Regions from separate parts of the Paenibacillus marchantiae genome, predicted to be linked through region 1. Evidence: riboswitches for the same ligand, from Rfam matches in the RefSeq annotation. Region 1 holds a riboswitch; each other region holds the start of a gene.
The links. A riboswitch is a leader RNA that binds a small molecule or an ion and turns the genes downstream of it on or off. The one in region 1 is predicted to bind cyclic di-AMP.

Region 2: it holds a riboswitch for cyclic di-AMP, as region 1 does, so the genes downstream of both, PTQ21_RS24035 (3D domain-containing protein) here and PTQ21_RS05325 (resuscitation-promoting factor) in region 1, are expected to answer to the same signal.
Region 3: it holds a riboswitch for cyclic di-AMP, as region 1 does, so the genes downstream of both, PTQ21_RS12100 (HAD family hydrolase) here and PTQ21_RS05325 (resuscitation-promoting factor) in region 1, are expected to answer to the same signal.

The regions. Positions count from the first base shown of each region.
Region 1 is NZ_CP118270.1:1,174,481-1,177,738, reverse strand. Features, by position in the region: gene rnmV (ribonuclease M5) at 1-8, opposite strand, end outside; gene PTQ21_RS05325 (resuscitation-promoting factor) at 165-1,349, opposite strand; cyclic di-AMP (ydaO/yuaA leader) riboswitch at 1,623-1,876, opposite strand; gene PTQ21_RS05320 (TatD family hydrolase) at 2,118-2,888, opposite strand; gene PTQ21_RS05315 (HD domain-containing protein) at 3,217-3,258, opposite strand, start outside.
Region 2 is NZ_CP118270.1:5,359,620-5,362,877, forward strand. Features, by position in the region: gene lpdD (prenylated flavin chaperone LpdD) at 1-220, opposite strand, end outside; gene PTQ21_RS24030 (polysaccharide deacetylase family protein) at 370-1,158, shown strand; gene PTQ21_RS24035 (3D domain-containing protein) at 1,291-1,959, opposite strand; cyclic di-AMP (ydaO/yuaA leader) riboswitch at 1,962-2,158, opposite strand; gene PTQ21_RS24040 (amino acid ABC transporter ATP-binding protein) at 2,444-3,166, opposite strand; gene PTQ21_RS24045 (ABC transporter substrate-binding protein/permease) at 3,153-3,258, opposite strand, start outside.
Region 3 is NZ_CP118270.1:2,676,972-2,680,229, forward strand. Features, by position in the region: tRNA gene PTQ21_RS12090 (tRNA-Leu) at 1-39, shown strand, start outside; gene PTQ21_RS31485 (hypothetical protein) at 178-276, shown strand; partial or broken gene PTQ21_RS31490 (glutathione peroxidase) at 405-683, opposite strand; cyclic di-AMP (ydaO/yuaA leader) riboswitch at 1,036-1,211, shown strand; gene PTQ21_RS12100 (HAD family hydrolase) at 1,329-1,727, shown strand; gene PTQ21_RS12105 (HAD family hydrolase) at 1,893-2,585, shown strand; gene PTQ21_RS12110 (Nramp family divalent metal transporter) at 2,726-3,258, opposite strand, start outside.

The DNA.
Region 1 (3,258 bases):
TTTATCATGTTCCATTTCTTCCTTTCTAACGCAAAAAGAAGAGGAATATCCCTCTTCTCTGCCAAACGGCGGGGGAGACTGAATTCAGACCCCTCCGCCGCATATTCCGCATGAATCATTCATGCTTATATTTTATAGCATTCCCATTTCAAAGTAAAACGATTTTAGTTCGCTTCTGGCTTCACCGGACCAATCACATATACCGTCTTGCCTTTCTTCCGTCCGAAGTTCAGGGCATGCTTCACACTATCATAATACACATCAATTTTGTTGCCTTTAATGGCACCACCTGTGTCTTCCGCACGACGGAAGCCAAGGCCCTCGATATACACCCACCAGCCAATCGGAATGATTTTGGGATCAACCGCAATGGTGCGTCCCTCAGTTACCCGAGTACCTGATGCTGTTTTTGTGCCGATACCGGGCTCTTCAGAAGAGTATGCCGTCATGGATACATTTTTCAACACTTTTGAATATTTAAAAGAACTGCCTGAGACGGTAATTACTTTGCTGCCCGAGGCAGCGGTTTTCTTCGAGTTCGTGGTTGTTGCTGTTTTTGTCGTGGAAGTCTGCGCCGATACCGTCTGAATCACTGGCTCTTTCACAACAGGTTTGGCTTTGGTACCAATGGCGATCACTTTATCGACGCGATTCGTTGCGACCGATTTACCCACCATTTTTTTGGAGACCAATTCTCCATCCTGAAACACTTTTTCAATATGCTGTACAAGTGTGCCTTCTTTACCACTCACAACGACACGATTGTCGCCTTTGTACAAGCTAGGGTCAGCCGTTTTGATCACTTTATAAGCAATCGGATGTTCCACTTCCACCGTACGCTTTGTTACCCGCACTACACGGATTTTCATATCCGCTTCAATAGTGGTTCCAAGCGCCGGATATACTTTGTCTTCACTTGCAATTTGAATACCTGATTTTTTAATCGCATCTTTTACCGATGAATCGGTTGTATACAGAGTCTTGGTGTCCCCGTCTGCCGTAATATTAACTGGAACGGCCCGCTCAATAACGATGCGGTCTCCATCTGTGATCGCCCCATTCAAGGGCATGGATACCTGATCGTGAGGGCTGACTGTGATTGACTGCTCCTCCAGCATTTCCTGAAGCATTCCTGTACGAGTCTCTACCGCTTGAGCTTTGCCATCAATAACCAGTGAAATTTGTTTCCCGGCCTGACCGTAAACGACTAACAAGATCATGATTGTAAGCGCAATTGAGAAAATCGCGATCAATGCCATTTGACGCAAGTTCTCATGCTTCCACCGCAACGCGAAAGACTTACTGGATGATCGTGACTCATGGGTCTCTTCTGGTTGGAATGTGCCCACTTCTCCGTCCTCCTTCATAGCCTCGCCGTCTAAAGTAATGCATGATGTCTTTGACGCGACTATACCAAATTTTCTACAGAACACAGATCGGACCAACATAATCCGGTTCTGCACCATGAATCAATCTTCGCAACATGATGTCATCCTCCTGAATACTTACCGTATGATGACCGTATTTCTTTTATTCAAAAACAAAAAAGCCAAAGAAAGAGTTTAAGAGGAACTCTTTCGTGGCTTCCGAATGATTCTGAATATCGGAAATTCATGCACGAGGTTGCCTCTCTTTTTCCGCTTGCGAGGTTAGCTGTCGGGTTCGGGCGAAAGAGAGCCGCCCTATCTCCGGTCATCCGCTCATGGCGGACGCCCTTGAATTCACCCCGAGACCCAAAGAAGAAATCAAATACGGCTTCGCAGATTCATACGCTGCTTTTGGGTCAACGCATGTTGCGCATCGGCTGCAATCACCGATGTTTAAGCCCTATTGGTTCCCCCGCTCTCCGTTAACGGAGACTCAGCGAGACTGATTCATGAAAGTAATGTTGTTTCATCGGAAAGTGTCCCTTTGTTCATCCCCCGAACATCTGTCCAATTTTCCGCACAACAATTCACTGAAAAGATGATATCCTGTTTCTATGCATGTTGTAAAGCGTTGTTCAAGTACGTTTTTCTAAATATTTGGTTAAAATATTGTAATATTCTTGATTTATTTGGATCAAAAAGCAAATTAACTCCGCCTAACTCACTTTTTCACCCGTTTTTCTCGATCTTTTAACGAATCCCAAATCGTTCCATGGCATTTTTGGTCGTTATTGCTGCAATTTCCTCTATCGAAATGCCTTTAATTTCCGCAGCTGCTTCTGCAACCAGACGTACATGCGCTGTCTCATTTCGTTTTCCACGATAAGGGTGCGGTGTCAAATAAGGAGCGTCCGTTTCGATGAAAAATCGGTCCATAGGAACCTTCTCAAGTACCTCTTTGGGTTGCTTTGCATTTTTGAACGTGATTGGCCCTCCGAAGGAAAGATGAAAGCCTAAATCCAGACACATTTTCGCCGTTTCCCAGCTGCCAGAGAAGGAATGCATGACACCGCCTACTTCTCCAGCTTTCTCTTCACGCAGAATCTTTACAATATCTTCATGCGCATCCCGGTTGTGAATGACAATCGGCATATTCAACTCACGGGCAAGACCAATCTGTTGTCGTAATACGCGATGTTGAACCTCTTTCGGTGAAGTGTCCCAGTAATAGTCTAGACCAATTTCACCGATGGCTACCACTTTTTCATGCTTGCATAAAGATGCAATCCATTCCAGATCACCCTCTTGCATTGTGATTGCATCCACTGGGTGCCAGCCTACGGCAGCATATATAAAATCATAGGTTTCAGCCAGCTTCATCGTGGTTGGAATGGTCTCCCGGTTAAAGCCCACATTAATCATGCGACCAACGCCTGCATCCACAGCACGCTGAATCATTTCCTCGCGGTCCTCGTCGAATTGTGGTGCATCCAGGTGTGTATGTGTGTCGAACAACATCATGCTGTATTTCTCCCTTCATGTCGAATAAACGACTATCTCTTTTTAATCCATCCTGCAGTCTTAACCAGAACATAACTATTACTAAATTGGATCATGTTTTTTTTATATTTCTTTCATTGTTTGTTGAGCACAACATGTAGAACGAACAAGTTCCTTCATATCTATATGTGCTCATTTTTAGGCAATCGGGTTGTATTCTAATTACTTTGATTACAAAATTATGTCGATCTACATGTACTCTCCATTAAAGCAGATTACTGTATCATGAAAAATAGCTCTTTTCGAAAGCTTTTTTACATCATGATTCTTGAACAGCATTACGCATCATTTAATGGGAGAAATAGGGGCGTATATGGGACGGTAATTCATG
Region 2 (3,258 bases), 2.8 Mb from region 1:
TTACTTTTAAATGTAGGGCAGCCTTACGTGCGAGCCTTTCACACAGCTCTTGCTCTTTATGCCCCGGAATATGCATCGTAGCCCCGCTTACCCGCTCACGGTCCGGATAAAATGTCGCTACTGCTCCAATATGTGATCTGCCTCCAGTTACCATAAACACCTTGTCTTCCCCTGCCTCAATCACCTGTAAACGAACGGAATTTAAGTCGTATGTACTCATCCTGATCCACCTGTCCTTTTCTATATATATATGGTGGAATTATGGCTCCGATTTGATAAATCAGCAATGAAACATCTCACATTATGCATAAATACGGATGGCCCCGGGCATACCAAAGAGAACGCAATTTGGGAAAAGGAGGCACTAACATGCGTATACGCCTCATAATGTTATCCATCATGGTCATTCTTCTGGGAGGAAGTTACGCTCCTGCTCAGTTATGGGCTTCTTCAAGCCCGCAAACCGAACCTGCTTCGAAGTCTGATTCTTCTGAAGAAGAACAGTTGACTCTGGGACAGCTCAGACAGAAATATGCGGATACATTCAAAACAAATGGCCCCTCGACAAAAAAGGTCGCACTGACTTTTGATGACGTACCTGATCCACGGTTCACCCCGCAGGTGTTGGATATTCTAAAAAAATACAAGGTGCGGGCTACGTTTTTCATTGTGGGACATCGCGCTGAGAAACATCCGGATTTAGTGAAACGCATGGTAAAGGAAGGGCATATTGTTGGCAATCACAGCTACAATCACCCGGAGTTCAGTAAGCTGTCCATGAATGCATTTCGCAAACAAATCTTACATACCGGGGATATTATTCGGAATCTGGCGGGGTACACGCCCAAAATGATTCGTCCACCTTATGGCGACATTAATGAGCAACAGCTGCAATGGGCGGCCAAACAACATTACAGCATTGTGAATTGGAACGTCGATTCCCTGGACTGGAAGGGCCTCTCCAAAGAGGAAGTCAAACAAAACATCCTGTCGGCCGTTAAACCAGGTTCCATTGTTCTGCAACATGCAGGAGGCGGTGTCGGATCGAAGCTGAGTGGTACCATCGAGGCGTTGCCTGAAGTTATCGAGGAATTGCGAAACCGCGGGTACGAGCTGGTGACTTTGGACGAAATGCTGGAACTGCCAAAGGGTAAATAGGTCAAGATCCCTGAAGTTGGATATTCAAAAGGGTGTTCTTCCATCACATTATTGTGATTGGAGAACACCCTTTATTGTTTAATTTAGATTTAGTTGGAGTCACATATGATGATGTGCAGCTACGCTTTGATTTTATTTCAAAATGTAAAGTTCAACATCCTGAATACCAAATGTGCTCACGGATTGCTTGCTGCCAGGAATAAAGATATCGATCTTGTGACCTTTAATGGCACTACCCACATCACGAGCCGTTGCGACAAATGCCTGTTTTGGCAGTCCGGGATGTGTATGACCTGTCACCAGTACCTTTGTACCCAATGGAATGATACTTGGGTCTACTGCAATGGTACCCAATTCAAGCGGATTACCGAAGTAATCCACGGCACCCCATCCTCCATTTTCGGAAGCGTCTGCGGAGTATGCTGTTGCTTTGACGTCGACAGCTTTGCTGTAATCAAACGTTTTACCCCAGGCTTGTACAACTTTACTATCTGCATTAACGTCAAGGCTTGCGGCAGTTACCGTTTTGGCCTCCGTTTTAGCTGCTGCAGCAGAAGCTGTGTTCGTTGTTTTACCAGGGATCGTAATTTTCAAACCACCATAAATGTTGTAAGCTGAAATGTCATTGTTAGCTTTAATAAGAGCGTTAAGTCCAACTCCATATTGTTTGGATAAGGTGTAGAAGGTATCCCCCTCTTTGGCCACATGAACTGAATCAGCATGAGCCGGAACGGCCTGAATGAGCATTGCTGCTGTCAGCAAAGCTGTTGCTGTTTTGGCTATACGTTTCTTGTTAATCATGGTCTTCCTCCCTCATTATGCCTGCGAAGTTAGTTGTCGGATTCGGATGGAGGAAACCACCCTATAGGTTCAATTACATTAATAATTTATGTAGCCCTAATTCACCCCAAGCCGTGTGCAAATGATTCTTCCCCAAGCACACTCTGCATCGTTACATCCCCCACACTCCCAACTCCGGAAGTTTCGGCAGGAACAAATATATCACAACTTTGTAACCAAGAGTCGTAGTAAATGTTACCATCTGGCTAATTCACTTCAATATTTTTGCTGAATTCAAGCGACTTTTTCAAAAAAATGTCTATTTGAGCTTATATCGTTGATGACAGAAACGTTACTTTTTATGTAAATCCGTGCGTATTCACACGCAACAAAACAATCCCTGCCGACAGGTCGCCGACAGGGATCTATGAGGGAATAAGAATTCTCATCCACAGTATATATTTTGCATTTTCATCCAATTCATCCTAATGATGACTTGGATGTATTAGAGCACTTTAGCAAGGAAGTCACGTGTACGTGCATGCTTAGGCTCACCAAACACTTCAGCAGGTGTTCCTTCTTCTACAATAACCCCACCATCCATGAACAGGATGCGGTCCCCTACTTCGCGTGCGAAGCCCATCTCATGCGTTACAATAACCATGGTCATGCCGCCCTCTGCAAGCCGCTTCATGACATCCAGTACTTCACCGACCATTTCAGGGTCCAGTGCTGAAGTAGGCTCGTCAAACAGCATGACATGCGGCTGCATCGCAAGCGCTCTTGCAATAGCTATCCGTTGTTTCTGTCCTCCGGACAGCTGATTAGGATAAGTGTCTTTTTTGTCAGACAGGCCAACCGTCTTCAGCAAATCTGCGCAGATTTGTTCCGCTTCCTGTGCAGATTGTTTTTTCACTTTAATGGGAGCAATCGTAATGTTCTGCTGCACCGTTTTGTGCGGGAACAGATTGAAATGCTGGAATACCATCCCCATTTTTTCACGAGTTGCATTAATGTTGTGTTTAGGGTCAGTGATCGAAACTCCTTCAAAATTAATTTCGCCGGAAGTTGGCTGCTCCAGCAGGTTTAGGCAGCGCAAAAAGGTACTTTTTCCCGATCCGGACGGACCGATGACCACGACAACCTCGCCTTTGCCAATTGTTACGTTAATGCCCTTGAGCACATCGTTATTTCCATATGATTTGTGTAATTGTCTAACGTCTATCACTTGCACTCAACTTCCTTTCCAGTCGACCCAGCAGCTTGGACAAAATGAACGTCAGCACAAAGTAAATGGCCGCTGCAATCAGGAATGGATTC
Region 3 (3,258 bases), 1.5 Mb from region 1:
GGGTGTATACCCGTGGAGGTTCGAGTCCTCTCGACCGCATCATAAGAACGATAAAGAAGAAGCTTCCCGTATGGGAAGCTTCTTCTTTTTTTGTTTTATTTACAGTACAGATGGGCCAGACAAAAAAAAGGTCACCCGTTTCCCCTGAATGCATGCTCATTCTGTCTGCTGGGTCGGATGGCCTTTACTTGTTATTTAAGCAATTCTTTGATGTCCGCTTCAATTTTATCAGGTGTTGTTTTGGGAGCATACCGTTTCAGAACACGTCCGTTCTGATCCACAAGGAATTTGGTGAAGTTCCATTTAATGGCTTTGGAGCCGAGTACGCCTGGCGCTTCTTTGGTAAGGTGCTGGAAAAGAGGGTGAGCGCTTGAACCATTCACATCGATCTTCTCAAACATCGGGAAGCTAACACCATAGTTCATCTGGCAGAACTCGGCAATATCATCAGAAGAGCCTTTTTCCTGTGCAAACTGGTTGCTTGGAAAACCAAGAACTTCGAATGGGGAGTCTTTAAACTTATCCTGAAGCTCTTGCAGACCTTTGAATTGAGGTGTGAGGCCGCATTGGCTTGCTGTATTCACGATAAGCAGTACTTTGTCACGATAGTTGGACATTTCAACTTCCTGACCGCGAAGGGTGTTTACTTTGTAGTCGTAGACTGACATGAAAATCGCCTCCATTTCATATTCTTCTTTCTTCTATTATATTGATTACAATTAAATAATGCAAAATTAATATTGCTTTTTTAACTCAATTTGAAGCTGTCGTGTATGATCTGTGACTGATTTGCTACCTGAATTTCGCTAAAGAGAGAATTAGAGAGCTTTGATGAGATGGGTAGAGAATGGATACGTTGTAAGCGCTATTATTGATGTGAAATGGCAAAAATCCGTCGATTCGGTGATCTGCGCAGACTTTACACCAATATGGCACGGGTGTATGATTCATATCGTAATTCCAATTTAAATTAAATTTTACATGAAAAACGAAACAAACGATAATATCGCTCTGATTAATGATTATAAAAGAACGATGTTTTAATCGCTGAGTTTCCATTCATTCATGGGTGGGAAACGGGGGAACCAACAGGATGAACTGTCCAGGACAGTAGGCATCCATGGGGTGAATTTTCCGGTGACAGCCGGAAATAGGGCGACTCTCGCGCCCGAATCCGTCAGCTAACCTCGTAAGCGTTAAAGGGAGAGGCAACAAGCCGTACGCTGGTTCATAGTGTCTTTTTGCTATGGATTATTGAAGAAGCGTCCGGGAGGCCTTGGTCCCCCACGCTTCTTTTTTGTTGTCTTTTCACGCCAAGGGAGGAACGAATGATGGATAAAGAGATGATCTTAGTGACTGCTCCAAATGAAGCAGGACGTAAATTTATCAAATTGCTGATGTACAAAAAAATGCCGTTTGCCGTTCTGACCAACAGTGCAGGGGAAGAGCGCAGGCTCCGGAGAATCGGTGTGGAGCATGTCATTCGCATGAACACAGCTGCTGCTCAGAAATGGTTTTTGCCGCAAGGTAGTGTCGGCAATGTTTTTATTTTTGAAAATAGCCTAAACCTGACCTGTCGATATTTACAGATCTGCCGCTCCTGGACATCCAAGTCCCTGTGTGTCATTACGGAACAAAGCCACCCCAAAGGGATCTATCGGGGAATGGGAGCAGACCGTATTGTATATTCCTTGAATGGGGAAGTTGGGTTTCTACTGAATGGCTAGTGGCTAGTACTATTCCTGTGATTGATCCAGTGTCAGCTGCCTGTTATAATTGAAATCATAAATAAACGGAAACTTGAGGAGACTCATGCATGTTGGTGGGTCTTCTTTTTTATGGTTTGGGAAATAGGGATATGGATTTCCTGTGGCTAACGAGGAGGAATAGGCGTGCCGGATGTACGTGGAATACAATGGTTGTTCTTTGATGTGGGGGATACGCTCGTGGACGAATGGGAGCCGGTAGATGATATTATCGGTCAGTTCGTTCGTGAAGCTTGTGCGCTTGGTTATCAGGTGGAGATGCAGACGGTGCGAGATATATTTGCCGCCTCCTACCGAAATTACGAGCAATGGCCGATGAAATTGGCTATTCGTACCCTTATCAGCGACGAGGGGCACCGGGAACAGATACAGGAGAAGCTGAAGTTCCGCAAAGAGCTTGAGCGCCCCTTCGCGTCAGCCGACGCTGTTCTCCAGACGTTGTCGCAAAACTATAAGATTGGTATCATTGCCAATCAGAGTCCGGGGACGGAAAATCGGCTGGATAGCTACGGCTTGCGCAAGTATGTGGATGTGCTGGCCTGTTCGGCTGAAGAAGGAGTGTCCAAGCCTGATCCTGAATTGTATGCTGTAGCGTTGAAACAGGCGGGATGCAAACCTGAGGAAGCGGTCATGATCGGCGACAGGATTGATAATGATATTATTCCGGCTAAGAAGCTGGGTATGCACACGATCCGGATTTTGCAGGGTTATGGCAGATTCCAGCCGGAGCTTGCGGATGCAGAGCGTCCAGACTGGACTATTGAATCACTGGAGGAACTTCTTCCTTTGTTAATGGTAACTCAAAATTCAGACAACTAAATAAGAGCAGTATTTATGAACTATTCGGTATAATTAGGCTGCTGCTCTAACATATAAAAGGCTGATCGTCTCAAGGGGTACGTTACTTGAGTTGATCAGCCTTTTTGAGTTAGACAAAATACGGCGTAATTCCGTTTAACCTAGAACAACAGAATGGTCTGGATAATCAGATACACATTCAGGACAACGATAACTCCGGCAATGATCCAGGAGATGATTTTGAGCCACAGCTTGTTGGCAAAAGCCCCCATGCTTTTTTTGTCACTCGTAAACATTACCAGCGGAATGACGGCAAAGGGTAGCTGCAGAGACAGCACAACCTGGCTAAGAATCAACAGTTCTTCTGTTCCGTGCTCTCCAGCAATGGCTGTTACGATGACGGCCGGGATGATAGCGATCAGACGTGTAACCAGTCGACGAAGCCACGCTGGAATACGAATGTTCAGGAAGCCTTCCATTACAATCTGTCCGGACAACGTGCCGGTGAGTGTTGAGTTTTGGCCTGAAGCCAGCAGGGCTACACCGAACAGGATGCTAGCGATGGTGGTTCCCAGCAGAGGTGTCAACAGATGGTAAGCATCTGTAATTTCCGCCACCTGGGTCATACCCGCACTATGAAACACGGCAGCAGACACAATCAGGATGGCTGCATTAATGAACAGAGCTAGCGTTA